Regions from separate parts of the Micromonospora sp. NBC_01405 genome, predicted to be linked through region 4. Evidence: riboswitches for the same ligand, from Rfam matches in the RefSeq annotation. Region 4 holds a riboswitch; each other region holds the start of a gene.

Region 1 (7,434 bases), 1.8 Mb from region 4:
GCTGCCACACCTGCAACAGCAGCGGCACCGCCTCGGGCGGCCCGTGCCGGCCGAGCAGCCGGACGGCCTCCTTGCGGCTGGTCACCCTGCCCCGGCCGAGGGCGACGCCGGCGAGCCGGGGCAGCAGCGCGGAGGGGGCGACGAACCGGGCGGCCCGGCCGGCGGCGTACATCGCCACCCGGGCCCGGTCGTCGTCGGCGTGCGCGAGCAGCGTGGTCAGGGCCTCCTCGGGCCGGTCGGTCCAGGGCAGCGCGCCGAGGGCCGCCTCGGCGAGGGTGACGTTCGCGGAGTCGACGTAGCGCAGCACCAGGTCGCGGCCGGCGTCGGGGACCCGCGCCGCGCGGGCGAGCGCGGCGGCCCGGGCGTGCATCGGCTGGCCCGCGTCGCGGGTCAGCCGGGCCTGGAGGTCGACGTACGCCCGCCGGTGCCGGGGCAGCCAGCGGTCGACGTGCCACGGATGCCCGGGCACCCAGCGCGGCCCGGCCGGCAGGAACGCTCCGCGCGGCGGCGGGCCGAGCAGCACCCGGTCGAGCAGGTCGGTGCGCCGCCCGCAGACCGTCCGCCACACCGTCTCGAACGTGATCACCGACGGGTCTGCGGCGAGCAGGAGGGCGACCCGCTCGCCGCGCGGCGCCGGGTCCGCCAGCCACAGGTCGGCGGCGGTCCGGACGACCGAAGAGACGTTGCCCGGGCCGGTGGCCCGGTACAGCAGCTCTTGGAGCGCGGGCAGCCGCCACGCCCGGCGTCCCAGCGCGCGGGTGACGGCGAACAGGGCGGTGAACTCGCCGCGCGCCATCCCGGCGGTGATCCAGGGCAGGAGCCGGTCGAGGACGACCTGCTCCTGCCCCCGGCGCAGGCCGTGGTCGAGCCGGCCCAGCGGGGGCAGGTGGTGCCCGCCGAGGAGTGCGTCGAGGGTGTCCAGCGCCCAGCCCAGCAGCTCCGGTTCGTCGACGTGGTGGCGCAGCACCCCACAGGCCAGTTCGCCCAGCGCGGACAGCGTGCGGGTGGACGCGTCTCGGGCGTGGGTGGCGTCGGTGACCAGCGCGGCCAGCACGGGCCGCGAGTCGGCGCGCAGCGGCCGGGCCATGGTCGCCAGGGTGGCCAGCGCCGCCGAACGGACCGGGTCCTGCTCGTTGCGCAGCCCGACGAGCCGGGCCACGGCCTCGGCCACCGCCGCCGGGTCGCCGCTGCGCCGCGCGGCGGTGAGCAGCAGCTCGTACGCCGTCGCCCGGTCCCCCGCGTCGGCGGCGCGCAGGGCGGGCACCAGCGCCGCGGACGCCTCCGGCCAGGGCAGCTCGGCGCTCCACGCCCGCACGGCGGCCTCGTCGGCACGGACCCGCTCCAGGGTGAGCACCCGGCGGGCCTCCCGTTCCCGCCAGCGCCGGGGCAGCACCGCCATGACCGCCGAAGACGGGATCGCGGCGGCCGTCTCGACGTCGGCGAGCGCGGCGTCGTACAGGGTGCCGCGCGCCGCCGGGGGCAGCGCGTCCAGCAGCGCCGCGAGGCGGGCGTCGTCGGCGCGCAGCCGCCGGGCGAGCGTGACCAGGTCCGCCGGCGACAGCGCGGCGAGGCGGCGCAGCAACGCCGGGGGCAGGGTGGCCCGGGCCAGCCACCCGGCGCGGGCCGGGTCGGTCAGCAGCGCGAGCACCCGGGCCGGGGACGCCGCGGCGAGCACGCCGTAGCGGGTGAGGTCGCCGGGCAGCCCGTCGGCCGGGGCGTGGCGTTCGAGCAGGGTGAGCACCCGCTCCGGGTGGCCGACCGCCGTGCCGAGCAGCGCGCCCGCGCGGGCCGCCCACCAGCGGGAGCGTTCCGAGCCGTCGAGGCCGGGCAGCGTCGCCTCGGCGTGGTCGAGCAGGACCCCGGCGTGCCAGCCGACCAGGGCCGCCCCGCCGCCGAGAGCGTGGTCGAGCAGGGGCAGCAGCCGGCGTACCGTGTCGGGGCCACAGGCGGGCAGCAGCGCGACCGCCTCGGCGTCGCCGAACCGGTCGCGGACCGCGTCGACGAGCCGGTCGGCGACCTCCGGGCGACGCAGCGACCGCAGCGACCGGTAGACCAGCCGGCGCAGGTCGGCCGGGGCGTCGGCGAGCAGGGGGCGCAGGCCGTCGGCGGTGAGCAGGCAGACACGGACCGCGACGGCCCGGATCGCCGCGTGCGGGTCGTCGAGGGCGGCGGCCATCCCGGCCCGGTCGCCGACGACCTGGGCCGCGGTCACGGCGAGGAACCGGTGGTACGTCGACCCGGCCCGCAGGTCCGCGAGCACCCCGTCCAGCCGGCCGGCGGCGGCGAGGGCCCGGGCCCGGGCGGCGAGGGTCGTCATCCGCTCCCGGTACGGCAGTTCGTCGAGGTCGTCGAGCAGGGCGGCGGTGTGGCGCGACATCGCGCCATTGTGCCCGGCGACGGGCCCGGCGGCCGACTCGTTTTGCGGGGCTGTGACGGTGCTCCCACGAGCACTTCACCCGGGTGGCGTGCTCGTCGGGGACGCGGAAGCGCCCGGCCGGAGGAACCGGCCGGGCGCTTGCGGTGCTGGGTGCCCCGGGACCGGGACGCCGGGTCGCACCGACCCGGCCGGGCGGGTCAGAGGCTGAGCCGCTGGCCCGGGAAGATCAGGTTCGGGTGCTCGCCCACGACCCGCTCGTTCTTCTCCCACAGCACGCGCCAGCCGCCCCGCACGCCCTGCGCCGTGGCGATCTCGGAGAGGGTGTCGCCCGACCGGACCACATAGGTCATCCCGCCGCTGGACGGAGCGTTCTTCGGGGCGCTCCTCGTGGTGTCCCGCTTGCTGCGCGAGGCCGGCTTCTCGGTACGCGAGGACCGCTCCTTCGGGGCGGCCTTCGTCTCCGACTTCCGCTCCGACTTCGAGCTGCCCTTCGTCGAGCCGCCCTTCTTGCCGCAGGTCGGCCACGCCCCGATGCCCTGGCCGTCGAGCACCTTCTCGGCGATGCGGATCTGCTCGCTCCGGGTCGCCAGGTCGGCGCGGGCCGCGTACTTCTTGCCGCCGTAGCCGGCCCACGTGCCCTGCGAGAACTGCAGGCCGCCGTAGTAGCCGTTGCCGGTGTTGATGTGCCAGTTGCCGCCGGACTCGCACGAGGCGACGGCGTCCCAGTTGACCGCGGCCTGGGCCGGCGCGGCCGGGCCGGCCAGGGCGACGACCCCGGCGAGGGCGCCCGCGGCGAGAGTGCCGACGGCGGCGCGACGGACGGTCACCCGACGGTGGCGGGCGGTGTATTCAGTTGCCATGTGTGATTCCTCCACGCCGGCGAGGTGAGCTGTCGGGTTCGGGCCGAGGAGCCCGGCCGCCACAGGCGGCTTCACCCCGAGGTGCGGTGCACCGAGGAACGTGTGGGTCCCCCGCTCCTGCCTGACTGCCAAGGGAACCGACGGTCGGCGGCAGGACTAGGCGTTACCGACCGTGGTCGCCGCGTTCGCGGACTCGACCGACGTTAGGCACCGTTGGTGACGGGTGCCCACCTCTTGTGAAGTTCTTCACCCGCTCGGGCGAAGGGCCACATTGTCGACTTGCGAGACTTCGGCAGCCATGCAGGGCGAACGCCGGGCCGAGTCTGATCAGGGTGAACCGCCAGCGGACAACCTCGTCCCGTTACCGAGCGTGATTGGGGTCCGATTGCGCACATCGGATACCGGAAACGCTCGGTGATCGCCCACACAGCTCAGTGGGGCGGGCGGCGGCCGTGTCCGGCGACGGCGGTGTCGGCCGTGCAGCTCAGCTCGCCGGGGGCAAGCTGCACCCGGGCGGGCCGCCACACCTCGACCCGTCCACCCTCCACGCGGGCCAGCAGGCAGTCGTACTGACTGGCCCGCAGCGCCACCCCCACGACCCCACCCACGGCGGCGACCTGCCGGGTGACCAGAGGCTCGAGGTCGAGGCCGTCGACCGCCGCGCGGACGGCCTGCTCGGTGGCCGCACCGCCGGTGGGAAGGGCTTGGCGCAGGTCGTCCTCGGCGGAGCCCGGGAGTTCCGGGTCGACGGAGACGGTGAGCGGGGAGCCGTCGGGACAGGACACCTCGTCGACCCGGTCGTCCATGGCATCCTGCTCGACGCTGATCGCATAGCAGACCGGCAGGTCGAACGGCTCGTTCATCGACCGGCCGGACGCGTCGACCGCCGTGGCCACCCCGTGCACGCGGACGATCAGCGAGACCCCGCCCCCGGTCCGGGTGTCGTCGATCCGCATGACCTCCGTGCCGGCAACCCGGGCGGCCTCCCGGGCGTACCGCTGCGCCGGGTTCGGGTGCCGGCGTTCCCGCTTGACGGCCTGCTCGACGAGGGTGACCTTGCGGCCGGCGTCCTGCATCGCCAGCTCCCTGGTCCGGGCCGTGTCGACCTGCGGCTCCGGCCCGTAGCAGCCGGGCAGCAGGAGCAGCCCGACCGACACCGACACCAACCCGCGCAGCCGCCCCCGAAGCATGGGGCCATTATCCCGGTCCGCCCGCCCGCCCGGGGCCCTGCCCGGCGGGAGGCGCAACGCCGCGCGCCGGGCGTCCACGGTCGACAATGTCGACCGGGAGCCCGGCGCGCGGTGCGTGGCGGCGGCTACAGGGTACGGGCCAGCCGGTCGGCGAGGATGCGGGTGAACCGGGACGGGTCGGCCAGCTCGCCGCCCTCGGCCAGCAACGCCATCCCGTACAGCAGCTCGGCCGTGTCGCCGAGCGCGTCGGCCCCGGCGTCCTGCTCGTGGGCCTTGCGCAGCCCCTCGACCAGCGGGTGCCCCGGGTTCAGCTCCAGGATCCGCTTGACCTGCGGCACCTCGTGCCCCATCGCCCGGTACATCTTCTCCAGCGTCGGGGTGATGTCGTGGGCGTCGCCGACGACGCAGGCCGGCGAGGTGGTCAGCCGGGTGGAGAGCCGGACCTCCTTGACGCTGCCGGAAAGCTTCTCGCTCATCCAGGTCAGCAGGTCGGCGTACTCCTGGCGCTGCTGCTCGCGGGCCGACTCGGCCTCCTCCTTCTCCTCCTCGGTGTCCAGGTCGACCTGGCCCTTGGCGATGGAACGCAGCGGCTTTCCGTCGAACTGCCCGACCCGCTCGACCCACACCTCGTCCACCGGGTCGGTGAGGATCAGCACCTCGTAGCCCTTGGCCCGGAACGCCTCCATGTGCGGCGAGTTCTCGATCATCGACCGGGACTCGCCGGTCATGTAGTAGATGTCGCCCTGGCCGTCCTTCATCCGCTCGACGTAGTCGCGCAGGCCGGCCAGCTCCGCCGGGTCGTGGGTGGAGGCGACGGAGACGATGTCGAGGATCGCCTCGGTGTTGTCCGGGTCATCGAGCAGACCCTCCTTGAGCGCCGGGCCGAACTCCGCCCAGAAGGTGCGGTACTTCTCGGCCTCGTTGGCCTTCAGCTCCTTGACGGTGGCGAGGATCTTCTTCACCAGCCGGCGGCGCACCGCCTGGATCTGGCGGTCCTGCTGGAGGATCTCCCGGGAGATGTTCAGCGACAGGTCGTGCGCGTCGACGACGCCCTTGACGAAGCGCAGGTAGTTGGGCATCAGCGCGTCGCAGTCGTCCATGATGAACACGCGCTTGACGTAGAGCTGCACGCCGCGACGGGCCTGCGGGGCGAACAGGTCGACCGGGGCGTGCGACGGCAGGAACAGCAGGGCCTCGTACTCGAAGGTCCCCTCGCCCCGCATGTGGATCGTCTCGAGGGGGTCAGCCCAGTCGTGGCTGACGTGCTTGTAGAACTCCTTGTACTCCGCCTCGTCGACCTCGCTGCGCGGGCGGGCCCACAGCGCCTTCATCGAGTTGACGGTCTGCACCTCGCGGGTGACCGCGTCGTCCTCACCCGGGCGCTCCACGGTCATCCGGATCGGCCAGGCGATGAAGTCCGAGTACCGCTTGACGATCTCGCGGATCTTCCAGTCGACGGTGTAGTCGTGCAGGTTGTCGTCGCTGTCCTCCGGCTTGAGGTGGACGGTGACGGCCGTGCCCTGCGGCGCGTCGTCGATGGTCTCCACGACGTACGTGCCCTCGCCGGTGGACTCCCAGCGGGTGCCCTCGGCCTCCCCGGCGCGGCGGGTGACCAGGGTGACCCTGTCGGCCACCATGAAGGTCGCGTAGAACCCGACCCCGAACTGGCCGATCAGGTCGGCGGACCCGGCCGAGTCCTTCGACTCGCGCAGCTTGGCGAGCAGCTCGGCGGTGCCGGACTTGGCGATGGTGCCGATCAGGCCGACGACGTCGTCGCGGGACATGCCGATGCCGTTGTCCCGGACGGTCAGGGTGCGCGCCTCGCGGTCGACCTCGATCTCGATGTGCAGGTCGGAGGCGTCGGCCGCGAGATCCTTGTCGACCAGGGACTCCAGGCGCAGCTTGTCCAGCGCGTCGGAGGCGTTGGAGATGAGTTCGCGCAGGAAGACGTCCTTGTTCGAATAGATCGAATGGACCATCAGCTGGAGCAGCTGGCGCGCCTCCGCCTGGAATTCCAGCGTCTCGATCCGGTTGCTCACACCGACCCCCTTCAGTTACGTCCGACCTTCGCGCACAGGATACGAGCCGTCGCTGGCGGTCGCGTCACCCGCCCGGCCGGTGTCGGCGCGGTTGCTGCCGCACCGGACAACCCCTCGCCTGGCTCAACCGGGTGGCGAATCTTGGGGGTCACGCCGGTGTGCTGGTACGCCCCGGCGAGACCGCGGCCCTGCTCTCCTCGCTGGTCGAGGTGCGGTAGCAGCGGGTCACGGCCAAGCCGCATGAGGTAGGGTCGGCACCATGAATCACCCAGGCATCGCGTCGATGAGGCTCCGCACCCGCCGCTGACGGCGGCGCATCGAGCGATCCTCACCTCCCTGCCCGCCGTTCCGGTCTCCTGCCGGGCGGCATCTTCGGGCTGCCCGGCTCCATCGCGAGCTGCGGAGCATTCCTGTGTCCTTTCCTGCCACGAATCCCTCATTCCTGCCGCGAGTCGGCATGCCCGTCCACCACGAGCCCGCCCGCCAGGGGCCCGTCCACCACGAGCCCACCGGCGCGGACGGACGGCTGTCGGCGGACGACGCGGTCCCGGCCGGGGAGTACGCGCACCTGCGCGCCGAGGGCGTCAGCGTCGTCCTCGGCGGGCGTCAGGTCCTCCACCACGTGTCGGTCACCGTCTCGGCCCGGTCCCGGCTGGCGATCGTCGGCGAGAACGGCCGCGGCAAGACGACCCTGCTGCACGTACTGGCCGGCATCGTCCAGCCCGACGCCGGCTCGGTGCGCCGGGTGGGCACCGTCGGGCTGGCCGAGCAGGCCCTGCGCGTCGGGCCGGGCCTGACCGTCGGCACCCTCACCGATCAGGCGCTGCGCGCCGCCAACGTGGCGTTGACCGCGCTCGACGAGGCGGCCGACGACCTCGCCACGGGGGTTGACGGCGCGGAGGAGCGCTACGCCGCCGCGCTGGAGGCCGCCACGCGCCTGGACGCCTGGGACGCCGAACGCCGGGTCG
Region 2 (7,434 bases), 2.2 Mb from region 4:
CGTCGGCCCCGAGGTGCTGGGCAGCGTGGAGTACGCGGTGACCGTGCTGGGCACCCCGCTGGTGGTGGTCCTCGGCCACGACTCCTGCGGCGCCGTGCAGGCGGCCCGGGCGGCGGTCAGCACCGGAACCGCGCCCGTCGGCCACCTGCGGGCCGTGGTGGACGCCGTGGTGCCCAGTCTTCGCCGGGCCGCCGAGCGCGGGGTCGAGGACATCAACGGGATCGTCGACATCCACATCGCGCAGACCGTCGAGGCGATGCTCGCCGACTCGTTCGTGCTGGCCGCCGAGGTCACCGCCGGGCGGTGCGCGGTGGTCGGGATGTCGTACCGGCTCAGCGCGGGCGGAGTACGGACGGTGGCCGCGGTGCCCGCCGGCTTCGCCCCGGCCGTCGCCGCGGCCCCGGCCGTCCCCTCCGCCGCGGCCCCGGCCGGCCAGGACGGGCCCACCCCGCCCCCGGGAGTCACGCCGGCCACTCCGGCGGCCCCCGCCGCCGCCTGAGACGCTCGTGGGGCCACGATGCGGCGAGGGCCGCCCCGCGGGTGTGCGGGACGGCCCTCGATCGCGTGGCGGCGTCGTCAGAGCATTGACATGTGTACGTGGTCGGTGTGGTTGGAGGGCCCGCTGTAGGAACTCCAGCCGGTCGCCGGGAACCAGATCTGCCGGTTCCAGATGACGTAGTAGATGCCGAGCCGGTCGGCGTTGCGGATGAGGAACGCGGCGAGGTTGTTGCCGTACAGCCTGGTGTCGTTGTTGTGCCAGGGGGCGAATCCGCTGTTCTGCAGCGACCAGTCGCAGGCCCGGCCCTTGGGGTGCTCCCACGGCCCGCCCGGGCGGTAGCAGCCGACAAAACGGTGGAAACCGGCCTTCTTGGTCTCCTTGTACGCGTGCAGCGTCCGGGGGGTGATCGTGCCGGAGGTGGTCGGGTCGTTCTCGGTGCGCGACTCGGGCCGCCACTCACCGTCGGAGGTCCGGCCCGGCGCGATCCTTGCGACCGGGGAGGTGGCGTCGACCAGGCCGCCGGTGAAGCCCTTGCCGCCGACCAGCGCGAGGGACTTCTCGGCGTCGTGCTTCCTCTTCGCCATGATCGCGGCCTGCTTCTGCTGCTCGCGGATCTCGGCGTCAAGCGCGATCTTGGCCTGTTCCGCCTGCTTCTTGGCGTCGTTGACCTCGCCCAGCTTCCGAGCGTTGATCATATTGAGCTGGTCGAGGGCGGTGGCGCGCTCGACGAATGAGTCCGGGGCACCGCTCTCCAGCAGCATCGCCATGGCGCCGATCCGCCCGGTCCGGTACGACTGGGCGGCCATCTCGCTGATCTGCGGGGCGAGCGCGTCCAGTTCCTGTTCGGCCCGCTTCACCTCCAGAGCGAGCTGGAGCTGGCGCTTCTTGGACTTGTCGAGCTTCGACTGGGCCTGGGTGTAGTCCCGGTTGGCGGCCTCGATGACATCGGTGATCAGCTTGGGCTCGTCGTCCTCCTCGTGCCCCGAGGGCTTGGGGGTGGAGGGCGCGGCGAACGCCGGGGCGGCCGGCCCGGCGAGCATCGCCAGCGCGGCGAACACGGCCGCCACGGGTGCCAGCCAGCGGCGCAGGGGTGCCGTCACAGTTTTCCCTTCCATCGACCGCCGACCGGGTTAGCTGACGGGTTCGGGGCGGAAGTGGCCCCTACCGCTGTCGCGGATTCACCCCAGGTACCTGGATCCCCGGCTCGCCTCGCGGCGATTGGGCGGCGGCACCGCAGGCGCCGCTGCGCGCCTTCGGCGGTGACCGGCAGCGAGGTTACCCGACAGTCCTCGTGGGGATCTACGTCCGGATGCCGACTAAAAGCGTAATTTTGTAATTGCTTTCGGTAGTCAGTGACGCGATTCTCACACGTGGCATCACTCTCGGTCACGCTGCGAAGTGTCACCATGTGCTGTCCGTGCTCCCTTCTCGGCCGGCCCACCGGGCCGGGGAACCGGTGGGGCGGGCCGGACCGCCGGGAAACCGGTCGTCGGGCCGCCCACCGCTGAGCGCCTCCAGCGCGAGGTCCCGCTCCGCCGGGTGCCGGGCTGCGCCGGGGGTACGCGAGACCGGCACGTCCCCGTCGCCGCCCGGCCGGCCGGGCCCGGCCGCTGCGGCCCGACCCGCTGCGGTGACCACCGCGGCCAGCCCGGTCGTCAGCGGTACGGCGGCGATCAGGCCCAGTGTGGCGACGGCGCTGCGGACGATCTCCTGCGCCATGAACTCGGTGGTCAGGATCTCGGTCACCGGGCGGGAGTCGGCGGTGAGCAGGAGCAGCAGCGGCAACGACGCGCCCGCGTACGCCAGCACGATGGTGTTCACCGTGGACGCGATGTGTGCCCGGCCGACCCGGGTGGCCGCCCGGTAGAGCTGCAACCGGGACAGCCCCGGGTTGGCGTTCGCCAGCTCGGTCACCGTGGCCGCCTGGGTGACCGTGACGTCGTCGAGCACCCCGAGCGAGCCGATGATGATGCCGGCCAGCAGCAGGCCGTGCAGGTCCACGTCGCCCCGGAACATCGACAGGGTGGTGGCGTCCTCGCTGCCGTGGCCGGTGAGGTGGGTGGCGGCGGCGGCCAGGGTGCCGAGGGCGCCGGTGAGCACCAGGCTGCCCAGGGTGCCGAGGACGGCGACGGAGGTCTGCGCGCTCACCCCGTGGGTGAGGTGCAACACCACGAACATGATCAACGCCGAGCCGACGATGGCGATCAGCAGCGGTGACCCGCCGGCGCCGATCCCGGGCAGCACGAACGTCAGCAGGATGGCGAAGCTGGCGGCCAGGCCGGCCAGGGCAGCCAGCCCTCGCCAACGGCCGAAGGCGACGATCGCCAGCGCGAACACCACCGCCAGCCACACCAGCGGGGTGCCGCGCTGGTGCTCGGCGATGTTGTAGGCGCTCGTCGACGGGTCGGCCGGGTCGGTCAACTCGACCAGGACGATCCGGTCGTCGACGGCGACGGTGGGCGCGCCGGGACCGGTCGGGACCGGCGTCTCGACCTGCTGCCCCGCCTCCGGCCCCTGCTCCACCCGGACGGTGACCGTGCCACACGGGCCGTCCTGCGCGCCCGGCCCGCCCGAGCTGTCCTCCGGCGTCTCCGGCTGCGGCGGGCACGCCTCGGTGACCACCCGGGTCACCGTGCCGTGGTACCGGGGCACCGCCGCGCTGCCGTCGCTCTGCGGGCCCCCGTCGCGGGGCCAGAGGAAGACTGCCGCGATCACGGTGATCACGAAGAGCGGCACCACGGTCGCGACGAGGACCCGCCGCACCCCGGGCGGGGCGGGCGGGGCCGGTCGGGTGTGGTCGGCGCCCATCGACGGTCTCTCCAAACGGCGTGTCAGCGCGGGGTACGGGCCGGTGGACCGGGCGGTTCAGTGTTCCCGTCGTACGGCCCGACCTGTCGGGTCGGACTCGGCGGCGGGAAGGCTCCCCCGGTGTCCGTGCCGTTATCCACGGCGAACATGGGGCGGGACGGTGCGGCGGCCCGGCACCGGCCGCCGGGTCGGCGCCACCCGGCGGGACGCGGGGGCGGGCGGTGCGGAATCCGGACGACCATTGCCCGAAATGGTAGCCATCCCCACCTGGGGACGCAGATCGCGCGCCCGGTCGGCCCGCCGGACATGCCCCGACTGAATCCCGGGTCGATTTGCCCGCCCCGGGTGCGGGGGTCGGTCGCCGCATCGGCCGGGACCGGTGGGCGGCGGTGCGACTGCTCGTGGCGTGTTCGGCCCGGGCGTCCGGCCGGACCGGCTAGCGTGGACCGGGTGCGGACGGCGACGGTGCTGACTGCCGGGCGGTGGGCCCGGCTCGTGCTGCTGATCTGCACCCTGGTCGGGTTGGCCGCGATGCACACTCTCGGCCACGGCGCGCACGGCGGCGGGGGCCACGGGGGCCACGGCGGCGGGGGCCACGGCGGTCACGACCGGGCAGCGTCTCCCGACGCGCACCCGGCCACCTCCTACCGCGCCACCACGATGGGCGGCGCTTCCGCCATGACCGCCATGACGGGCGCTGCCCTTCCCGTGGCCATCGGCGCTGCCTTCCACGCGGCCGACGTCACCTTCCACGAGGCCGGCGCTGCCTTTCATGCGACCGACGTCACCTTCCACGCGGCCGACGCGACCGGCGCTGCCCTTCCGGTGGCCGACGCCGGGGCGGGCACCGTGCTCCGCGTCGGCGTGACGCGGGTGGGTGCGATGCGGATGTCGCCCGAGGGCTGTCCGGTGGCGGGGTGCCCGTCCGCGCGGCTGCTGCCCGCCGGCGATCCCGGTGCCGGCCCGCCCGGCTGGAGCATCTGCCTGGCGGTGCTCGGCGCGCTCGCGGTGGCGCTGTTCGTGGCCGTGCTCCTGCTCAGCGGGGTGCGGTCGGTCGGTCCCTCCGCCCGTCGGCCCGCCGGGCCGCCCGCCGGTCCGCGTGCCCCACCGCCCCGGCCGATCGGCCTGTGGCTGGCCGAGATCTCGGTGTCGCGTACGTAGGACGCCCCGGCGCGGACGCCCGGCCCCTGCGGCCGGCGACCCGTGTCCCCGTCCTGCCCGCGTACGCACTCGACATCGAAGGATCCAGACCGTGACCACTCGTACGATCGCGCGCCGCGCCGCCCTGGCCGGCGGGGCGCTCATCGCAGCCCTGGCCCTGACCGCCTGCGGCTCCGCCGACCACACCTCCTCCGGCCACGACACGCCGCCCGCCGCGACCAGCGGCGCACCGGCGAGCGGGTCTGCCACGTTCGGCGACGCCGACGTGATGTTCGCCCAGATGATGATCCCGCACCACCGGCAGGCGGTGGAGATGGCCGAGTTGGCCGACTCCCGGGCCGCCGACGCCGAGGTCAAGCGCCTCGCCGTTCAGATCAAGGGTGCCCAGGGCCCGGAGATCGCGACCATGGCCGGCTGGCTCACCGGGTGGGGTCGCCCCGTCCCGTCGGACGGGCCCGGACACGGGATGCCGGGGATGGACCACGGCATGCCCGGGATGATGTCCGACGCGGACATGACCAGGCTGGCGGGCGCGACCGGCTCGGAGTTCGACCGGCAGTTCCTGACCATGATGATCGCCCACCATGAGGGTGCGATCACCATGGCGAAGGAGGAGCTGGCGAAGGGCACGCACGCCGACGCCAAGGCGATGGCCCAGGGGATCGTCACCGCCCAGCAGGGCGAGATCGACGCCATGAACAAGATCCTCGCCCGGCTCTGACGCCGGCGGCCCTGTGGTGGGGGCGGGTCTCTCCGGCCCGCCCCCGGTCCCGGGCGGCGAGCCGGAGGCCGGTCCCGGTCACGGGACTGGATTGGGCCCGGCGGTGGAAAACGGGATCGGGTGGCGGCGGGCGCGGTCAGCCGCGCTTCATGAGGCGGCCGACGGCGGCCATCATCTCGGTGGCCATCTCGTCGGCCCGGCCCTCGGCCGCACCCTCGTGCATGCAGTGCCGGGCGTGGCCGTCGAGCAGGCCGAGGGCGACCTTGTCGAGGGCGGCCTGGATCGCGGAGATCTGGGTGAGCACGTCGATGCAGTAGCGGTCCTCGTCGACCATCTTCTCGATGCCGCGGACCTGGCCCTCCACGCGGCGGAGCCGCGCGAGCAACTGGTCCTTGCTGGCGGTGTACCCCCGGGTCGGGGCGGGCGTCGGTGCGGTCATGGCATCGAGGATAACCTACCCCCCGGGGGTATGCTACGGTTCTTTGCGGCAGCGATACCCCCCACGGGTATCGGGATGCTTGAGATGGCTGTGGTCCGCCTCACGATTACCCCCCGGGGGTATGGTGAGGCCAGGAGAGGGGAATTGCGATGATCACCACGACATACCAGGTGCAGGGGATGACCTGCGGGCACTGCGCCTCCTCGGTCAGCACCGAGATCGGCGCGATCGAGGGCGTCAGCGACGTCCAGGTGGAACTGGCCGCTGGCCGGGTCACCGTCACCAGCGAGGGCCCGCTGGAAACCGACACCGTGCGCGCCGCCGTCGACGAGGCCGGTTACGACCTCGTCGGCGCGTGACGCCGACCGCACAGAACCGAGGTACCCGATGAACACGGCGACGAAGCTGAGCGGTTTCGCCCTCGGCCTCGCGGCGGTGTTCGGCGCGGCGTACGGGGTCGGCCGGGTGGCCGGCCCCGTGGCCCCGGCCGCCGAGACCCGCCACGACGCCGGTGACCCCGCCCACGGCAGCGCCGCGCAGCCCTCCGGCGACGCGCGCTCCTCCACCGACGACGCCGCAGCCCACCTGCCCGGCGGGCTGCTCGTCTCCGACCGGGGCTGGACCCTGGCCCCGGTGGCCGCGCCGGCCGGCGAGTTCGCCTTCCGGATCACCGGCGCCGACGGTGCCCCCGTCACCCGTTACGACGTCGCGCACGACAAGCGGATGCACCTGATCGTCGCGCGGCGGGACCTCTCCGGCTTCCGGCACGTCCACCCGGAGATGGCTCCGGACGGCACCTGGCGTGTCGCTTCCCCGCTCGGCGGCCCGGGCGTCTGGCGCGCGTTCGCGGACTTCACCCCCACCGGTGGCCCGGCGCTGACCCTCGGCGTCGACGTCACGGTGCCCGGCCCGGTCGACACCCGGCCGCTGCCCGCGCCGGCGAGCAGCGCCACGGCCGACGGCTACACCGTCACCCTGGCCGGCTCGCCGCAGCCGGGCCGTGCCACCGAGCTGACCCTGACCGTGAGCCGGGACGGCACGCCGGTCACCGACCTGCAGCCCTACCTCGGCGCGTACGGGCACCTGGTGGCGCTGCGTCAGGGGGACCTGGCGTACCTGCACGTGCATCCCGAGGGCGCGCCCGGGGACGGGCGGACCCCGGCCGGGCCGGCGGTGACGTTCTCCGCGGAGTTCCCCTCGGCCGGTGCGTACCGGCTCTACCTCGACTTCAGGCACGGCGAGGCGGTGCACACGGCCGAGTTCACGGTCGTCGTGGGCGCCCCCGCCGTGTCCGGCGGCACGGCGACGAGCACGCCGGCCGCCACCACCAGCCCGACCGCCACCGCCCCGACCGCCACCGGTGCCCCGAGCGCCGGTGCCGGGCACGGGGTCCCCGGGCACGGGCACGACTGACAGGAGGGCTGAGATGACCTCGCCCACGCGGCCGTTGCAGGTCGCAGCGAACCGGATCGAGCTGGCGATCGGCGGGATGACCTGCGCGTCCTGCGCCGCCCGGATCGAGAAGAAGCTCAACCGGATGGACGGTGTGACCGCCACGGTCAACTACGCCACAGAGAAGGCCACCGTCTCGTACGCCGACGACATCAGCCCGGACGACCTGATCGCCACGGTGCAGAAGACCGGCTACACCGCCGTCGTGCCGCCCCCGCCCGCCCGGGCCGGCGCGGAGCCCGCCGCCGAGCCGGTCGACGAGCTGCGCGGGCTGCGTACCCGGCTGTGGGTGTCGGTCGCACTGGCCGTGCCGGTGATCGTGCTCGCCATGGTTCCGGCCTGGCAGTTCGACTA
Region 3 (7,434 bases), 1.7 Mb from region 4:
GCGTCTGATCTCCGCGAGGGTTTGCGCGAGCCCCGCACAATGAGCCTGTGCCCCGCACTGGACTGGTTGTCCGACAGATCCTGCTGACCCTCGGTTCCCTACTCACCTGCTTGGTGGCGGGAGGCGCGGCGGGTGCCCTCTACAGCCACGGCCTCAGCTTGCTCGTCGTCGTGCTCAGCACAGTGTTCACGGTGCTCGGTCTCTTCGGCATGGGGCTGGTCTGGTTCATCGGCGAGGACGGGACGGACGTCGAACCGGGGTGGATCGTGCCGATGACGATCGCTTCGATCTGTCTGCTCGCCGTCGCCCCCATCGGTGTGGGCCTCGCCTACCTCGAAGTGTTCGGGGAGCGGGTGGCTGTCGTGGTCACCGAGGACAGCTCCGGCAAGTCCGCGCCCGGCACCTACCAGGCGGTTCGGGTCGCCACGGTCGCAAGCGGCGAGGACGTGGGCGAGATGACCTACAGGTCCGAGCATGATCTACAGGTCGGCGACAGGCTGGAGGCGCTGGTCGATCCACGCGGCTGGTTCCTGCCGGACACCATGCAGTCCTACCCGCCTTTGCGCAATCTGGGGTACGGCCTCACCGGCGCCGGACTCGGCCTGCTCCTCCTGATGACGGTGTTGCGTACGCGCCGGGACCTGCGGCGCTATCGACTCACGGGCACGCGGCTGCCCTGAGGCGGGCACGGGCAGCACAGGAAGCGGTAGCAACATCGAAGGCCCTGGCTGGGACTCGCGTCCTGACCAGGTCCTTCGTGCGTGGAGCGGGTGACGGGAATCGAACCCGCACTGTCAGCTTGGGAAGCTGATGTTCTGCCATTGAACTACACCCGCAGGCGGCCCCACTGTACCCGACGACGTCGCCGGGTGCATCCAGGCACCCCGTCGCGCGCCGCCCACCGGCAGCCGTCGGGCCGACGGCGCGGCTCGCACTCCTCCCCACCCGATCCAGGGCCGCCCTCACCGCCTCCCCACGATCCGTCGATGAGCCGTAGAAGTTCCATGCCGGCAACTCATAGGCGTTTTCAAATGCTTCGATGGGTTGTAACGTCTGCCACACGTTTCAGCCACGGCGCGACACACCCCCTGCCGCGCCGACAGAAAGAGGTAGGCCCATGGGACTCCGTGCCAACCTGCTGACCCGGCGTACCGCCGGCGTCGCGTCGACGGCCCTCGCACTCCTGCTCAGCACCGCCGCCGTGGGCGTCGTTCCGGCCGCGTCGGCCTTCTCCGCCGCCCCGGCGGAGGCGTGCGCCGAGCCGGCCGACGTGCACTCCGACGCCCGGGTCAAGGCGGGCGCACAGGCCAAGCACGAACCCAACGAGCTGACCGCCGCACAGGTCCGCGAGCGCGAGGCCGACCTGGCGGGCGCCCTGCGCGAGCGGGCCAGCTTCCGGGCCGGCGCCGGTGCCGGCACGCTCGCGACCGTGAACATCCCGGTCGTCGTGCACGTCATCCAGGAGAACAGCACCCGGGCCGGCGGCAACATCCCGGACTCGCTGATCAACTCGCAGATCAACGTGCTGAACCAGGCCTACAGCGGTGCCACCGGCGGCGCGGCGACCGCCTTCGGCTTCCAGCTCCAGAAGATCAACCGGGTCACCAACCCGGCGTGGTACCCGATCGTGTCGGGCTCGTCGGCCGAGCGCTCGATGAAGACCTCGCTGCGTGAGGGCGGCAAGAACACCCTGAACGTGTACCTCGGCGAGCTGAGCGACGGCCTGCTCGGGTGGGCGACCTTCCCGAAGCGCACCCTGGACAAGATGGACGGGGTCGTCGCCCTGAACGAGTCGCTGCCGGGTGGCACCGCCACCAACTACAACCAGGGTGACACCGGCACCCACGAGGTCGGCCACTGGCTGAACCTGTACCACACCTTCCAGGGCGGCTGCTCCGGCTCGGGCGACAGCGTGAGCGACACCCCGGCGGAGGCCTCGCCTGCGTACCAGTGCCCGACCGGGCGGAACACCTGCACCGCGACCGGCCTGGACCCGATCACCAACTTCATGGACTACACCTACGACTCGTGCATGTACCAGTTCACGGCCGGGCAGGCGAGCCGGATGCTGACCGCGTGGAACGCGTACCGCGCGGCCTGACGCACCCCTGTTCCTGACCCTCCGGTGCCGGCTCCGTCCTTCGACGGGGCCGGCACCGGCGTCGTCGGGGGTCAGGCCGCCGCGCGGTGGGAGCCGCGGACGCGCCGGGTCGGCCCCTGATCCGGTACGCCCACCGGGGCGCCACCCGGGTCACCAGCGGACCGGGGGTCGAGCCACACCTGCACGGCCGGCTGCCCCGGGCCGCCGCCCGGGAAGACGGCGCCGCCCTGGTAGCGGCGGGCGAGCATCGCCACGTCGACGGTGAACTCGAACAGCCGCCAGTCCACCTGCGGGGCAGCCCGCCCCAGCTCGGCGAGCCGGGCCACCCGGGCCTGGTCGGTCACCGGCCACGCGTGCCCCGCCACGTACGCCTCGTCGTCGCTGTCCTCCGGCGGGAAGGAGTGCAGCGCGTAGCGGCCGTCGCGTTCGAGGTCGCGCCGCTTCGGCGAGTCGACGATGAAGCAGAAGAGCCCGTCGTCGGTGATCACCGGGGAGACCGGGTGCACCCGGGGCCCACCGTCGGCGCGGACGGTGGCCAGGTAGCCGAAGCCCGGCCCGTACTGCTGCATGAGGAGGCGGATCCCGCCGGCGAGTCGTGGCTCGTCAGCGGCGAATTCGGACCAGGAAGCCATGTGGACATTCTATCGAACACGTGTACGACAGGCGAGCGCGGCGCGCCGGTCGCCGTAGGCGATGACAGGCCCGCCGACCAGGGTCGCTATGGTGTGCCGATGCTGCTCTCCGACCGCGATCTCGTCAGCGAGCTGAAGGCTGGCACGCTCGCGCTGGAGCCGTTCGAGCCCACCCTGGTGCAGCCGTCTAGCATCGACGTGCGCCTCGACAAGCTCTTCCGGGTCTTCAACAACCATCTCTACACGCACATCGACCCGTCGGTGCAGCAGGACGACCTGACCTCGGCGGTCGAGGTGCCCGACGGCGAGCCGTACGTGCTGCACCCGGGCGAGTTCGTGCTCGCCTCCACGCTGGAGGTGATCTCGCTCGGCGACCAGCTCGCGGGCCGGCTGGAGGGCAAGAGCTCGCTGGGCCGGCTCGGGCTGCTCACCCACTCGACCGCCGGGTTCATCGACCCGGGCTTCTCCGGTCACGTCACGCTGGAGCTGTCCAACGTGGCGAACCTGCCGATCACGCTCTGGCCGGGCATGAAGATCGGCCAGCTCTGCATCTTCCGGCTCTCCTCGCCGGCCGAGCACCCGTACGGGTCGACGGTGTACGGCTCGCGGTACCAGGGCCAGCGCGGCCCGACGCCGAGCCGCTCCTGGCAGAACTGGCGCACCTGGCCCACCCGCTGACGGCGCGGGCGCGATCGAGGGACCCGTCCCGCGGAACGGGCCCCTCGCCGCTCAGTCGGGGCGGCCGTAGCTGTGGATCTGGCCGTCGTCGACGCGCTTCATCTTGACGGGCTGGCCGGCCTGGGAGGCGTGCACCACCCAGCCGCCGCCGACGTACATGCCGACGTGGTGCAGGTCGGCGTAGTAGAAGACGAGGTCGCCGGGGCGCAGGTCGGCGCGGCTCACCCGGGCGGTCACCGACCGCTGCTGGGCCGCGTTGTGCGGCAGCGACACCCCGGCCTTGGCCCAGGCCGCGAGCATCAGGCCCGAGCAGTCGTACGAGTTGGGGCCCTCGGCGCCCCAGACGTAGGGCTTGCCGATCTGGGCACACGCGAACTTCACCGCGACCCCCGCGCCGCCGCCGGGGTAGGCAGCCGGGCAGGGAGCGGGACGCAGCGCGCCGCCACCGCCGGTGCCGTACACCTTGAGCCGCAGCTTCTGGAGCCGGTCGATCTCTGCGTTGATCTGCTTCCGCTTGGCGGCGAGCTGCGCCTCGGTGCGGGCGAGCTGGGTGACCATCTCGTCCAGCGGCTTCTTCTTCGCATCGAGCTCGTCGCGGAGGTCGATGACCGCCCGGATGTCGCGCTGCTGGCGCTCGGCGAACTGGTCGAGCAGTTCCAACTGTCCCATCACCTGACCGGGCGAGCGGCTGCCGAGCAGCGCGTTCACCGCCGACAGGTTCTCACTCTTGTACGCCTCGACGGCGAGGCCGCTGACCTTGTCCATCGCCTCGTCGACCCGGCGTTGCAGCGGCCCGATCTGCTTGGCGACGGCGTCGGCCTGCCGACGCTTGAGGGCGAGGTCCTGACGGGTGGCGTTGTGCCGCTCGATGAGCGGTTCGAGCTTGTTCCAGTCCTGGTCGATCTGCCGCTCGATCTCGGCGATCGAGGGATCGGCCTGGGCCGAGGTCGGGGCGCCGGTCAGGATGACGGCGGCGCCGGCCAGTGCGGCGAGGGCGGTGGTGAAGCGTGACCAGCGTGGGCGCGGCGTAACAGGCGTCCGGTCGGCGTGCGCCGACCGGCGTGACGGGCGCCGCAGGGCAGGGTGTGCCACCTGGCTCCGTTCTCCTTCTTCCTTGACCGCCTACCGGGTTAGCTGACGGGTTCGGGCGGGAAGGGAGAGCGCCCTACCGCAGCGGCGCTGCGGATTCACCCCGGCGTACCTGGGTCCCCGGTTCACCCGGAGGCGACTCGGCGGTGTCGGACCGTCACCGCCCGGCTGGGCGATACAGCTACCGGCCGACGATTGACCAGAGTAGAGACGCCCGTTATCGATCCGCAACCCGCCGGGCCATACACGCCGCACCACGCCCAGCGTGCGGAAGTTTCCTTCACATCGTGGTACCTGGTGGAAAGCTATTGACGCGGGAGTGCGGCGGCGGAAGGGTGACCTCAAACAATGCCCAACCAGGAGGTTCGATGCCCCGTTCCGTCGTGTCGTCGAGCAGACGGATCCTGCTCGCCGCCGCCGTGGCCGCAACCACGGCCCTTGTGCCCCTCGGTACCACCGCCTCCCCGGCCGCGGCCGGCCAGACCCCCGACCGCCAGCAGCAGTACGCTGACGCCGCCGCCGAGTACGGCGTGCCGGAGAGCGTCCTGCTCGGCGTCTCCTACCTCCAGTCCCGCTGGGACACCAACGCCGGCACCCCCAGCACCAGCGGTGGGTACGGGCCGATGCACCTAACCGACGCCGAATACGTGACCGGCCTGCCCACCGGCACCCACCACGACTCCGGCGACGAGGACCCGCGCGGGGACGACTCCCGCCCGGCCCCCGCCGCCGCCCAGCCCTCGGCCGACGAGGCCCCGACCGCGGCGTCATTGCAGACCCTGGACACCGCCGCCACTCTGACCGGGGCCGACGAGGCTGCCCTGCGCGCCGACGCGCCGACGAACATCCGGGGCGGGGCGGCGCTGCTCGCGTCGTACCAGCGGCAGATCGGCGCCCCGGTCGGGGCCGGCACCGACCCGGCGGCCTGGTACGGCGCGGTGGCCCGGTACGCCGGCGCGGACAGCGCCGACGCGGCGGCTTCCTTCGCCGACGAGGTCTTCGGCACCATCGCCGGCGGCGAGAGCCGGGTGACCGACGACGGGCAGCGGGTGACCCTCGCCGCCCGGGCGGTGACCCCGCAGAAGTCCTGGCTGGACCGGCTCGGCCTGCGCCTGCCGGCGCGCCCCGACGGCCTGGAGTGTCCGTCGACCATCTCCTGCGAGTGGATCCCCGCCCCCTACCAGTCGCTCGGTGCCGACCCCGGCGACTACGGCAACCACGACCTGTCCGACCGGCCCAAGCGGCAGAAGGTCGAGTACATCCTCATCCACGACACCGAGGGCAGCTACGCGGGCACGGTCAACATGGTCCAGGACCCGACCTACGTGAGCTGGCACTACACGTTGCGCTCGGCCGACGGGCACATCGCCCAGCACGTGAAGACCAAGGACGTCGCCTGGCACGCCGGCAACTGGTACGTCAACTCCAAGTCGATCGGGCTGGAGCACGAGGGCTTCGCCGCCCAGGGCACCTGGTACACCGAGGCGATGTACCGCACCTCGTCGAAGCTGGTCCGGTACCTCGCGCTGCGGCACGGCGTCCCGCTGGACCGGCAGCACATCATCGGCCACGACAACGTCCCCGGCACCGTCGCGGCGAACGTGCGGGGCATGCACTGGGACCCGGGCCCGTACTGGGACTGGTCGCACTACTTCGACCTGCTGCGCGCGCCGGAGCTCAACACCGGCACCCCGCTGACCGGCATGGTGCGGATCAACCCCGACTTCGCCACCAACCGGCCGGCGTTCACCGGCTGCGTGACGGCGGGCGTGCCGTGCCCCTCGCGCGGCTCCTCGGCGGTGGTGCTGCGCAGCGCGCCGAGCGCCGACGCGCCGCTGGTCAACGACATCGCCCTGCGTCCGAACGGCACGCCGGCCACGATGGCCGTCTCCGACCACGGCGCCCGCGCGTCGACCGGGCAGACGTACGCCCTGGCCGGCCGTGATGGTGACTGGACGGCGATCTGGTACCTCGGGCAGAAGGCGTGGTTCCACAACCCGGCGTCCGCGCCCACGGCGGCCTGGACCCTCGGCCTGGTGGCCACCCCGAAGGCCGGGAAGGCGACGATCCCGGTGTACGGGCGGGCGTACCCGGAGGAGGCGGCATACCCGGCCGGCGTGCCGTACCAGCCGATCTCGCCGTTGCAGTACACCCTCTCCGCCGGCCAGCGGTACGCCGTCGGCAACGTGCTGCCCAGCGAGTACTACCGGGCCGCCACGTTCGACGGCTCGGCCCCCGGTGACCGGACGGTGATCCGGGGTGAGAAGCAGTACGTGCAGATCCAGTTCGGTTACCGGATCATGTACGTCGACCGCGCCGACGTGAACCTGGTGCCGTCCCCGCTGGGCGCGCCCCGCTGACGGTCGCCCCTCGGCACGACGAAGGCCCCCGGTCGGGTGACCGGGGGCCTTCGTCGTGGACGGTGCTCGGGTGTGGGCCTCGCGTGGCATCGGGTCCGGGCGGCCTTCGCGGGGGCCGAGACTCCTGGCTGCGCGGCCCGCACCGGAGCCGCGCGGCGTCAGCCGGGTCGGCGGAAGCCGGCGACCGGCATGGTGTTGATGCTGCTCACGTTGACCGGCTTGCCGGCCCGGGCCGCGTGCACCATTTTGTCATTGCCGAGGTAGAGGCCGACATGGTGCAGGTCGGCGAAGAAGAACACCAGGTCGCCCGGGAGGGCCTCCGAGCGCGGAATCGCCTTGCCCTGCTTCCACTGGGCGCCGGTGAAGTGGGTCAGCGAGATCCCGGCCGCCTTGTAGGCGTACTGGGTCAGGCCGGAGCAGTCGAACGAGTTCGGGCCCGTGGCCCCCCAGACGTACGGGTCGCCGACCTGCGCGCAGGCGGTCCGGATGGCGATCCGGGCCGCATCTCTGATCACGCCGGTGACCGTCGGGCAGCCCTCGACGGACACCACGGTCTTCGGCATCGACGCCTGCA
Region 4 (7,434 bases):
TGCCCCGCCGGATCCGGCCGCAAACCCGGCCCGTCCGGCGGCGGCCCGCCGGGCGGCGGTCAGCGGACGGACACCACGGCAGCGCCACGGGCGAAGTCGTCGCCGTCGTCGTCATCGTCGTCGTCACCCGCGCCGCCGAAGCCGCAGGCCAGCATGAGAGCGAGCAGTGCGCCGACGCCGGCGAGGCCGGCCAGTCTCCGGATCATGAGTGGTCCTTCCGTGGTACGGGTGACGGACGCCACCGAGCGTAGGCGGGGCGGGCAACGGCGGCGGTGACCTCTCGCACCGGGTTCGCTGTGGGCGGGGCGGGGCGCGCCCGGCGCACAATGTGCGCGCGAAGGTCGGGGGTCACCGTTACCCTGGGTCGGCGACGTCGGCCCCGGGTCGATCGTCCGCTGAGCAGGACGTGAAAAGTCCGGATAAGGGCCAGCCCGCTGTGCCCTGATCCATGAATTGCTCATCCCGAGGGGTGGCGACCGAGGCCGTCGGAGGAATACTCTCGGTCGCGGCCCGCGTACTGATGAGGCGCCCGTGAACGGGCGAGTGGAGGTGCTCGCGTGAGCCTGTCGATCGTGAAATCGGTACTGTCGGGTGGTGTCATCGAGATCGTCCCGCGCGGCGAAATCGACGTCGACACCGCGTACGAGGTGCGCGAAGCCATCGCAGAGGTGCTCGCCAAGGGGCGTCCCGCCCGCATCGAGCTCAACATGCGCCTCGTCACCTTCATCGACTCCGTCGGTATCAGCGCGATGGTGGCTGGTTTCCAGACCGCCGAGGTCAGCAGCGTGAAGCTGGTCGTCACCGAGCCGAGCCGGTTCGTGCACCGACAGCTCTGGGTGACCGGGCTGCTCGGTCTGTTCGGCGCTCCGGAGCCCTACTACGCGGGTGCCGGCGCCGCCACCCCCGAGGTGCTGCCGGGCGCCTGACGGCCGTCCGCCTCGGGTGCCACCCGGGGCGGTTCACCGGGTCGGTCACTATGGGTCGGTTCACCGTGGCCGGGTCGGTGGTCCTTCCCTCCGGGGGTCGGGTGGGGGACGATCGGGACGTGCTTCGGCGAGACACCTTCCAGTATTCGGTTCAGGCCCGCTGCCCGCGGGCCGAGGCGGTGGCGCTGCTCGGCGACCTGGCCCGGCAGGGCGAGCTGCATCCGCTGATCACGCGGGTGCGCCGGCTGCCGCCCCGGCCGGGCGCCCGGGCCAGTTATGCCATCACCGACCGGCTCGCCGCCGGGCCGCTGCGCTTCCCGGTGACGTACCAGGCGGACGTGCTGGTCGTCACCGACGACGAGATCGTCACGGTGGCCCGGCAGCGGCCGGCCACCACCGTGCGCAACCGCACCCGGCTGCGTGACGAGCCGGGCGGGGTGGTCCGGATCGACGTGGAGATCACCCTTGCCGCCCCGGCACCGCTGTTCCGGTACGCCTTCCGGCAGGCCCGGTCGGCGCATCTCGGGCTGGCCCGGAGGTTGGGAGAGGTGCTGGACCGCGCCGGGGACGGCCCGGCCCAGCCGGCCTGAGCGGCGCGGCCGGGCCCACGGCTTGTGCGGGTGGCCCCCGGACGGCGAGGGCCACCCACCGTCCGGTCAGTACACCGACAGGTGCACGTGGTTGGTGTGGTCGCTGGACGGGTCCCCGTTGCCCCCGCTGTACGACTTCCAGCCGCTGCTGGGCAGCCAGATCTGCCTGAACCAGATCACGTACAGCACGGCGAGGTTGTCGGCGTTGCGGATGTAGTACGCCGCCAGGTTGTTGCCGTAGGTGCGGTCCCCGCCGGAGGCCACCCCGCCGAAGCCGCCCTTCTGGGCGGCGAAGTCGCACGCCCGTCCCTTGGGATGCTCGCCGGAGCCGCTGGGCCGGTGGCAGGAGACGTACCGGGTGAAGCCGGCCGACTTGGCCTGCTGGAGCGCGTGCAGCGTCCGTGGGGTGATGCAGCCGTTGGCCGGGGTCGGGTCGTTCACGCTGCACGACTCCGACGGCCAGGACCCGTCGGAGTTGCGCTTCGCCGGGGTGGCGTTCGCGCTGGAGGTGCCCCGGTTGGCCCCGTCGCCGCTGGCGCTGGTGCTGGCCTTCTCATTGGCCACGGTCAGGGCCTGCTCGGCCTGATCCTTGCGCTTGGCCATCACGGTGACCTGCTTGCGCTGCTCGCGGATCTCCCCGTCGAGGGCCAGCCGGGTCTTGGCGGCCTGGTCCCGGGTCTCCAGCAGGTCGCGCAGCGCCCGGTCCTCGTTGGTGGCGACCGCGTCCAGCGCGGCGACCCGGTCCAGGAAGCCTGCGGGGTTGGTGCTGTTGAGCAGCGCGGACACCGGGCTGAGCCGGCCCGACTTGTACGCCACACCGGCGATCTCGTCGACCTTGGCGCCGCGTACGGTCAGCTCCGCCTCGACCGTCTTGAGCTGGCTGCCGAGCTGCTGCTGCCGCTTGACCGAGCTGGCCAGGGCTCTCTTGGCGTCCAGGTAGCCCTTGCTGGCCGCTTCGAGTTGGGCGCGCAGGGCGGGGGTGCCGCCCTCCTCGTCCTGGCCGGGCGTGGGGGCGCGCAGGCCGGTGGGTGGGGCCGCGCCGGCCGGGGCCACCGGCCCGAACCCGAGGCCGACGGCGAGCGTCAGCACCAGCATCGCCGCCATCCGGGCGGCGGTCCTTCGTACAGGTGCCACTACTGGCATACGTATGTCCTTCCGTCAGTCGCCGACCGGGTTAGCTGACGGGTTCGGGACGGAAGATCCCTACCGCTCAGGCGGATGCACCCCACGAACATGGTTCCCCGGCTCGCCAGGAGGCGATTAGGCGGCGGCCACCGCAGGCGCCGGAGGGCGCCGCCCGGCGGAGGCCGGATGAGAGCTTACCGGTGCGGATGAGACCCCCGCTGTCTCCGTGGCGGACGGTGCGTGGGCCAATACCTCCAAAACCGGCATGAGGGCACAATACACCACCTAATTGATGGGTGTGGGTATCACCAGCCGGTCGGCCCGCAGGGGTCCGCCGACGCCCCGGGCTCCACCTGCAACGTGGCGTGCTCGATGTGGAAGTCCTCGTGCAGGGCGGTGCGGGCCGCGGTCAGCACCGCGCCCACCTCGGCGTCCGGCGCCATGGTCAGGTGGGCCGAGGCGACCTCCATGCCGGAGGTCAGCGTCCAGACGTGCAGGTCGTGCACCTCGACCACGCCGGGCACCGCCGCCAGTCGGTCGTGCACCGCGGTCACCTGGAGGTGTTCCGGCGCGGCCTGCACCAGGATGCGAACCGCGGCCCGCCCGAGCCGCCAGGTGCGGGGCAGGATGAACACGCCGATCGCGACGGCCACCAGTGGGTCCGCCCACCACCAGTCGGTGACGGCGATCAGCGCCGCGGCGCCGATCACCCCGACCGACCCGAGCAGGTCGCCCAGCACCTCCAGGTATGCCCCACGCATGTTGATGCTCTCCTTCGCCCCGCTGCGCAGCAGGGCGAACGCGGCAATGTTGGCGAGCAGGCCCAGGGTCGCCACCACGAGCATCGGGCCGACGGTCACCTCGGGTGGGTCGCCGAATCGGCGGACCGCCTCGACGAGGACGTAGACCGCGACGCCGCTGAGCAGGACGGCGTTGCCGAGCGCGGCGAGCACCTCCAGCCGGTAGAGCCCGAAGGTGCGCTGAGGGTCGGCGGTGGCCCGCCGGGTGGCGGTGATCGCGGCCAGCGCCATGCCGATGCCGAGCACGTCGGTGAACATGTGCCCGGCGTCGGAGAGCAGCGCCAGCGAGCCGGTGCCGAACGCGGCCACCGCCTCGACGATCATCAGGGCGGTGAGCAGCCCGAAGGCCGCCCAGAGCCGCCCTGAGTGGCGGTCTGCGGCGTTCGCCACCGCGCTGTGGTGGTCATGACCTGCGCCCACGCCAACACCCTCCGTCCCCGATCCGAACCCGATTTAATGTATGCTCACATCGCTATGTATGCAAGTAAAAGTCGGGCGTCCGACCGAGGACGGGGGCGCCGGCCGGTCAGCCGGTCGGATCGATCGTGGTCAGCCGCTGGGTGGCCCGGGACAGCGCCACGTACAGCGTCCGCACGCCGGAGCCCGGATCGGCCCGGATCTCGGCCGGGGCGACCAGCGCGACCCCGTCGTACTCCATGCCCTTGGCCTGAAGACTGGTCACCACCTGCAGGCGCGGCGCGGCCAGGCCGGCGAGCCAGCCGGCGACCTCGTCCCGGCGCGGCACCGGCGTGATCACTCCGACCGTCCCCTCCACGTCGCCGAGCAGCGCGGCGACCGCCGCGACGGTGGCCCGTTCCAGCTCGGCCGGCGGAACGGTCAGCGCGACCGGCTCCACGCCGGTGGACCGCACCGCGCTGGGCAGCCTGAGGTCCGGGTAGAGCCGGCGGATCTCCGCCGCCGCCACCGCGAAGATCTCCGCCGAGTTGCGGTAGTTGGTGGTCAGCTCGAACTGGTGCCGGCGCCGCCGGCCCAGCGCCTGGTCCCGGGCCCGGGTCAGCTCCTCCTCCGTGCCCGTCCACGCGGTCTGCGCCGGGTCGCCCACCACCGTCCAGGACGCCAGCCGGCCGCGCCGGCCGACCATCCGCCACTGCATCGGGGAGACGTCCTGCGCCTCGTCGACCACCACGTGCGCGTAGTCGCGGTAGTCCTCCGGGCGCTGCCGGGCCGCCTCCCGGGCCGCCCGCTGCCGGTCGGCCTGCGTGCTCAGCTCCCGCACGCCCCCGGCGAGCTGGAACGGGTCACGCTTGGCCCGCTTCGGCTGCATCGGCTTGCCCAGCAGCGCGTCCAACTCGTCCAGCAGGGCGATGTCGGCGATCGTGAGCCCCTCGGCGTCCAGCGTCCGGTATGCCTCGGCGAGCAGGCCGATCTCCGCCCGGGACAGGATCCCCCCGGCGTACCGGCGCAGCCGGTCCGGGCGGGCCAGCCAGCCCAGCACGTGCCGGGGGTGCAGCCGGGGCCACCACGCCTTGAGGAACTCGCGGAACTCGGACCGCTCGGCGATCTCGTCCTCGAACGCGCGCTGCTCCGGCAGCCGCCCGACGTTCATCCGCCGGGCCTGGGCCCACAGCGCGGCGAACACGCCGTCGAAGCCGGCCCGGCGCGCCTCGTTGCGGCGGGCCCCCCGGGACAGCGCCCGGTCCCGGATGCCGTCCAGCTCCCGGCGGTCCAGCCGGAGCAGGGCACCCCGGTAGAGCAGGCGCAGCTCGCCCGGCCCGCCCGGCACCGCGTCCCGCGCAGCCTGCTCAAGCACCCGCCGCATCCGCAGCGATCCCTTCACCGCGGCCACCTCGGGCGGGTCGGTGCGGGTCGCGTCCATCCCCGGGAACAGCGAGCCGAGCGAGTGCAGCGTCGCGGTCTCCTCGCCCAGCGACGGCAGCACCGAGGCGATGTACTCCACGAACACCGCCGACGGGCCGACCACCAGGATGCCGCCGCCGGCGTACCGGCTGCGATCGGAGTACAGCAGGTACGCCGCCCGGTGCAGGGCGACCGCCGTCTTGCCCGTCCCCGGGCCGCCGGAGACGATCGTCACCCCGGAGCCGGGGGAGCGGATCGCCTCGTCCTGCTCCCGCTGGATGGTGGCGATGATGTCCCGCATGCCCCGGCCGGTGGCCCGGGACAGGGTGGCCAGCAGCGCCCCGTCGCCCACCACCGCCATGTCCGGCGGGGCAGCCGCCGGGTCCAGCAGGTCGTCCTCGATCCGGGTCACCCGCTCGGCCGAGGACCCGATGGTGCGCCGCCGCACCACGCCCAGCGGCTGCGCCGGGGTGGCCTGGTAGAACGCGGCGGCGGCCGGGGCCCGCCAGTCCACCACCAGGGTCTCCGCGTCCTCGCCGCGCACCCCGAGCCGTCCGACGTGCAGCACCTGCCGGTCGCGCAGGTCCAGCCGGCCGAAGACCAGCCCCTCGTGTTCGGCGTCGAGCCGGTGCCGGCGCTGGGCAGCGTGGAAGACCATCGCGTCCCGCTCGACCAGCGCGCCGAAGTTGCCCACCAGGGCCAGCTGGTAGCCGTCCTTTTCGGCCTGAGCGGCCGAGCGGCGCAGTTCGCTGAGGCGGGCGTACACCCGGTCGAGATGCCGCTGCTCGACGGCGATCTCCTGCTCCAGGGTGGTCCGGTCGGTCACGCGCAGCTCCTCGCAGACGGCGGCGGACGGCCGCGCCGGGGCGCGGGCCGCGCCTCGGGCTAACCGGAGAGGGTACGGCCACCGGCCGACCGGGACGCGGGGCCATGCCGCCGCCGCGATCCAGCCCACGTCCCGGACCGCCGCTCACCCCTGTGGCGCGGCTCCGGTCAGGCCGGGGAAGCCGTGTGCGGCGCGCCCGCCAGGACCCGGTGCAGCACGCCGGCCACGGCGGCGTTCACCTGGCCCGGCCGCTCCATCATCAGCATGTGCCCGGCGCCCGGGCAGACGGTCAGCTCGGTCGCCGGCAGCGCCGCCGCGATCGACTCGGCGCACGGTGGCGGGGTGAGCCGGTCCCGGTCGCCGACCAGCGCCGCCGCCGGGAGGTGGGCCAGCGCGGCGAGGGTGTCCAGCCGGTGCTGCGTCCCGATCGAGGCCCGGAAGCCGCCGATCGAGCGCAGCGAGGCGCGGGCCACCGCCGAGGTGACCAGCCGGATGTCGGTGGGCTCGCAGCGGTCGCCGAATAGCATCCAGCGGATGCTGGGCCGCAGGGCCCGCAGCAGCGCCCGGGGCGGGCGCCACGCGCCGCAGCGGGCCAGCACCCCGGCTCCGGCGGTCTCGGCCAGCCGGATCAGCCGGGCGATGCGCGGGGAGAGGCCGTAGGCGGTGTGGGTGTGCCCCTCGGCCGTGGTCGAGACGAAGACCAGCCCGGCCGTGCGGGCTGCGAAGTGCCGGGGGTGGCGGTGGGCGTACTCCATGATCGTCATGCCGCCCATCGAGTGCCCGACCAGCACCACCGGCCCGGTCGGGGCCACCGCGTCGAGCACGGCGACCAGGTCGTCGCCGAGCTGGGCGAGGGTGGCGGTGCGCAGCGCCATGCAGCTCGACCGGCCGTGTCCCCGGGCGTCGTAGGTCACCACCCGGACCCGGCCGCCGAACCGCTCGCGGACCTCGGCGAGTTGCCGGTGCCAGCTCCGCCCGTCCAGCGTCCAACCGTGCAGCAGGAGCGCGGTGACCTCGGCGTCCGCCGGCCCGGACACCTCGACGTGCAGCCGCACGTCGTCGGCGAGCCGTACCTCGGTCTGCTTCGGCATCGCCGCCTCCCCTCGGGCCGCCGCGAGAATTTCACCATCGGGTGACCCGGCGGTAACACCGGCTACCCGTCATGACACCACGCCAACCCTCCCAGGGGAAGGAGGTCAGCCGGCCGGCTGCGGTGGGTGGGAGGTGACGCCTGCCGTGGACGGGAGGTGACTGCCTGCCGTGAGCGGCGGCGGAGACGACGAACCGCCCGCCGGGTAGACCCGACGGGCGGTTCCTGGTGTCGCGGTGGGCGGGCTCAGCCGCCGAAG

The links. A riboswitch is a leader RNA that binds a small molecule or an ion and turns the genes downstream of it on or off. The one in region 4 is predicted to bind cyclic di-AMP.
Region 1: it holds a riboswitch for cyclic di-AMP, as region 4 does, so the genes downstream of both, OG559_RS26810 (transglycosylase family protein) here and OG559_RS19300 (coiled-coil domain-containing protein) in region 4, are expected to answer to the same signal.
Region 2: it holds a riboswitch for cyclic di-AMP, as region 4 does, so the genes downstream of both, OG559_RS08855 (coiled-coil domain-containing protein) here and OG559_RS19300 (coiled-coil domain-containing protein) in region 4, are expected to answer to the same signal.
Region 3: it holds a riboswitch for cyclic di-AMP, as region 4 does, so the genes downstream of both, OG559_RS11355 (NlpC/P60 family protein) here and OG559_RS19300 (coiled-coil domain-containing protein) in region 4, are expected to answer to the same signal.

What each region holds. Positions count from the first base shown of each region.
Region 1 is NZ_CP109532.1:6,214,512-6,221,945, reverse strand. Features, by position in the region: gene OG559_RS26815 (hypothetical protein) at 1-2,377, opposite strand, end outside; gene OG559_RS26810 (transglycosylase family protein) at 2,575-3,237, opposite strand; cyclic di-AMP (ydaO/yuaA leader) riboswitch at 3,237-3,390, opposite strand; gene OG559_RS26805 (hypothetical protein) at 3,669-4,427, opposite strand; gene htpG (molecular chaperone HtpG) at 4,553-6,406, opposite strand; gene OG559_RS26795 (ATP-binding cassette domain-containing protein) at 6,924-7,434, shown strand, end outside.
Region 2 is NZ_CP109532.1:2,229,987-2,237,420, reverse strand. Features, by position in the region: gene OG559_RS08860 (carbonic anhydrase) at 1-499, shown strand, start outside; gene OG559_RS08855 (coiled-coil domain-containing protein) at 577-1,599, opposite strand; cyclic di-AMP (ydaO/yuaA leader) riboswitch at 1,603-1,734, opposite strand; gene OG559_RS08850 (YibE/F family protein) at 1,901-3,307, opposite strand; gene OG559_RS08845 (hypothetical protein) at 3,758-4,468, shown strand; gene OG559_RS08840 (DUF305 domain-containing protein) at 4,560-5,189, shown strand; gene OG559_RS08835 (metal-sensitive transcriptional regulator) at 5,326-5,628, opposite strand; gene OG559_RS08830 (heavy-metal-associated domain-containing protein) at 5,778-5,987, shown strand; gene OG559_RS08825 (hypothetical protein) at 6,016-7,041, shown strand; gene OG559_RS08820 (heavy metal translocating P-type ATPase) at 7,055-7,434, shown strand, end outside.
Region 3 is NZ_CP109532.1:2,718,728-2,726,161, forward strand. Features, by position in the region: gene OG559_RS11325 (hypothetical protein) at 1-8, shown strand, start outside; gene OG559_RS11330 (hypothetical protein) at 159-680, shown strand; tRNA gene OG559_RS11335 (tRNA-Gly) at 763-836, opposite strand; gene OG559_RS11340 (zinc metalloprotease) at 1,118-2,101, shown strand; gene OG559_RS11345 (pyridoxamine 5'-phosphate oxidase family protein) at 2,173-2,733, opposite strand; gene dcd (dCTP deaminase) at 2,833-3,411, shown strand; gene OG559_RS11355 (NlpC/P60 family protein) at 3,463-4,503, opposite strand; cyclic di-AMP (ydaO/yuaA leader) riboswitch at 4,516-4,656, opposite strand; gene OG559_RS11360 (N-acetylmuramoyl-L-alanine amidase) at 4,869-6,860, shown strand; gene OG559_RS11365 (NlpC/P60 family protein) at 7,019-7,434, opposite strand, start outside.
Region 4 is NZ_CP109532.1:4,418,005-4,425,438, forward strand. Features, by position in the region: gene OG559_RS19285 (hypothetical protein) at 60-206, opposite strand; gene OG559_RS19290 (STAS domain-containing protein) at 558-926, shown strand; gene OG559_RS19295 (SRPBCC family protein) at 1,046-1,516, shown strand; gene OG559_RS19300 (coiled-coil domain-containing protein) at 1,583-2,659, opposite strand; cyclic di-AMP (ydaO/yuaA leader) riboswitch at 2,664-2,793, opposite strand; gene OG559_RS19305 (cation diffusion facilitator family transporter) at 2,947-3,861, opposite strand; gene OG559_RS19310 (HelD family protein) at 3,968-6,085, opposite strand; gene OG559_RS19315 (alpha/beta fold hydrolase) at 6,253-7,176, opposite strand; gene OG559_RS19320 (hypothetical protein) at 7,422-7,434, opposite strand, start outside.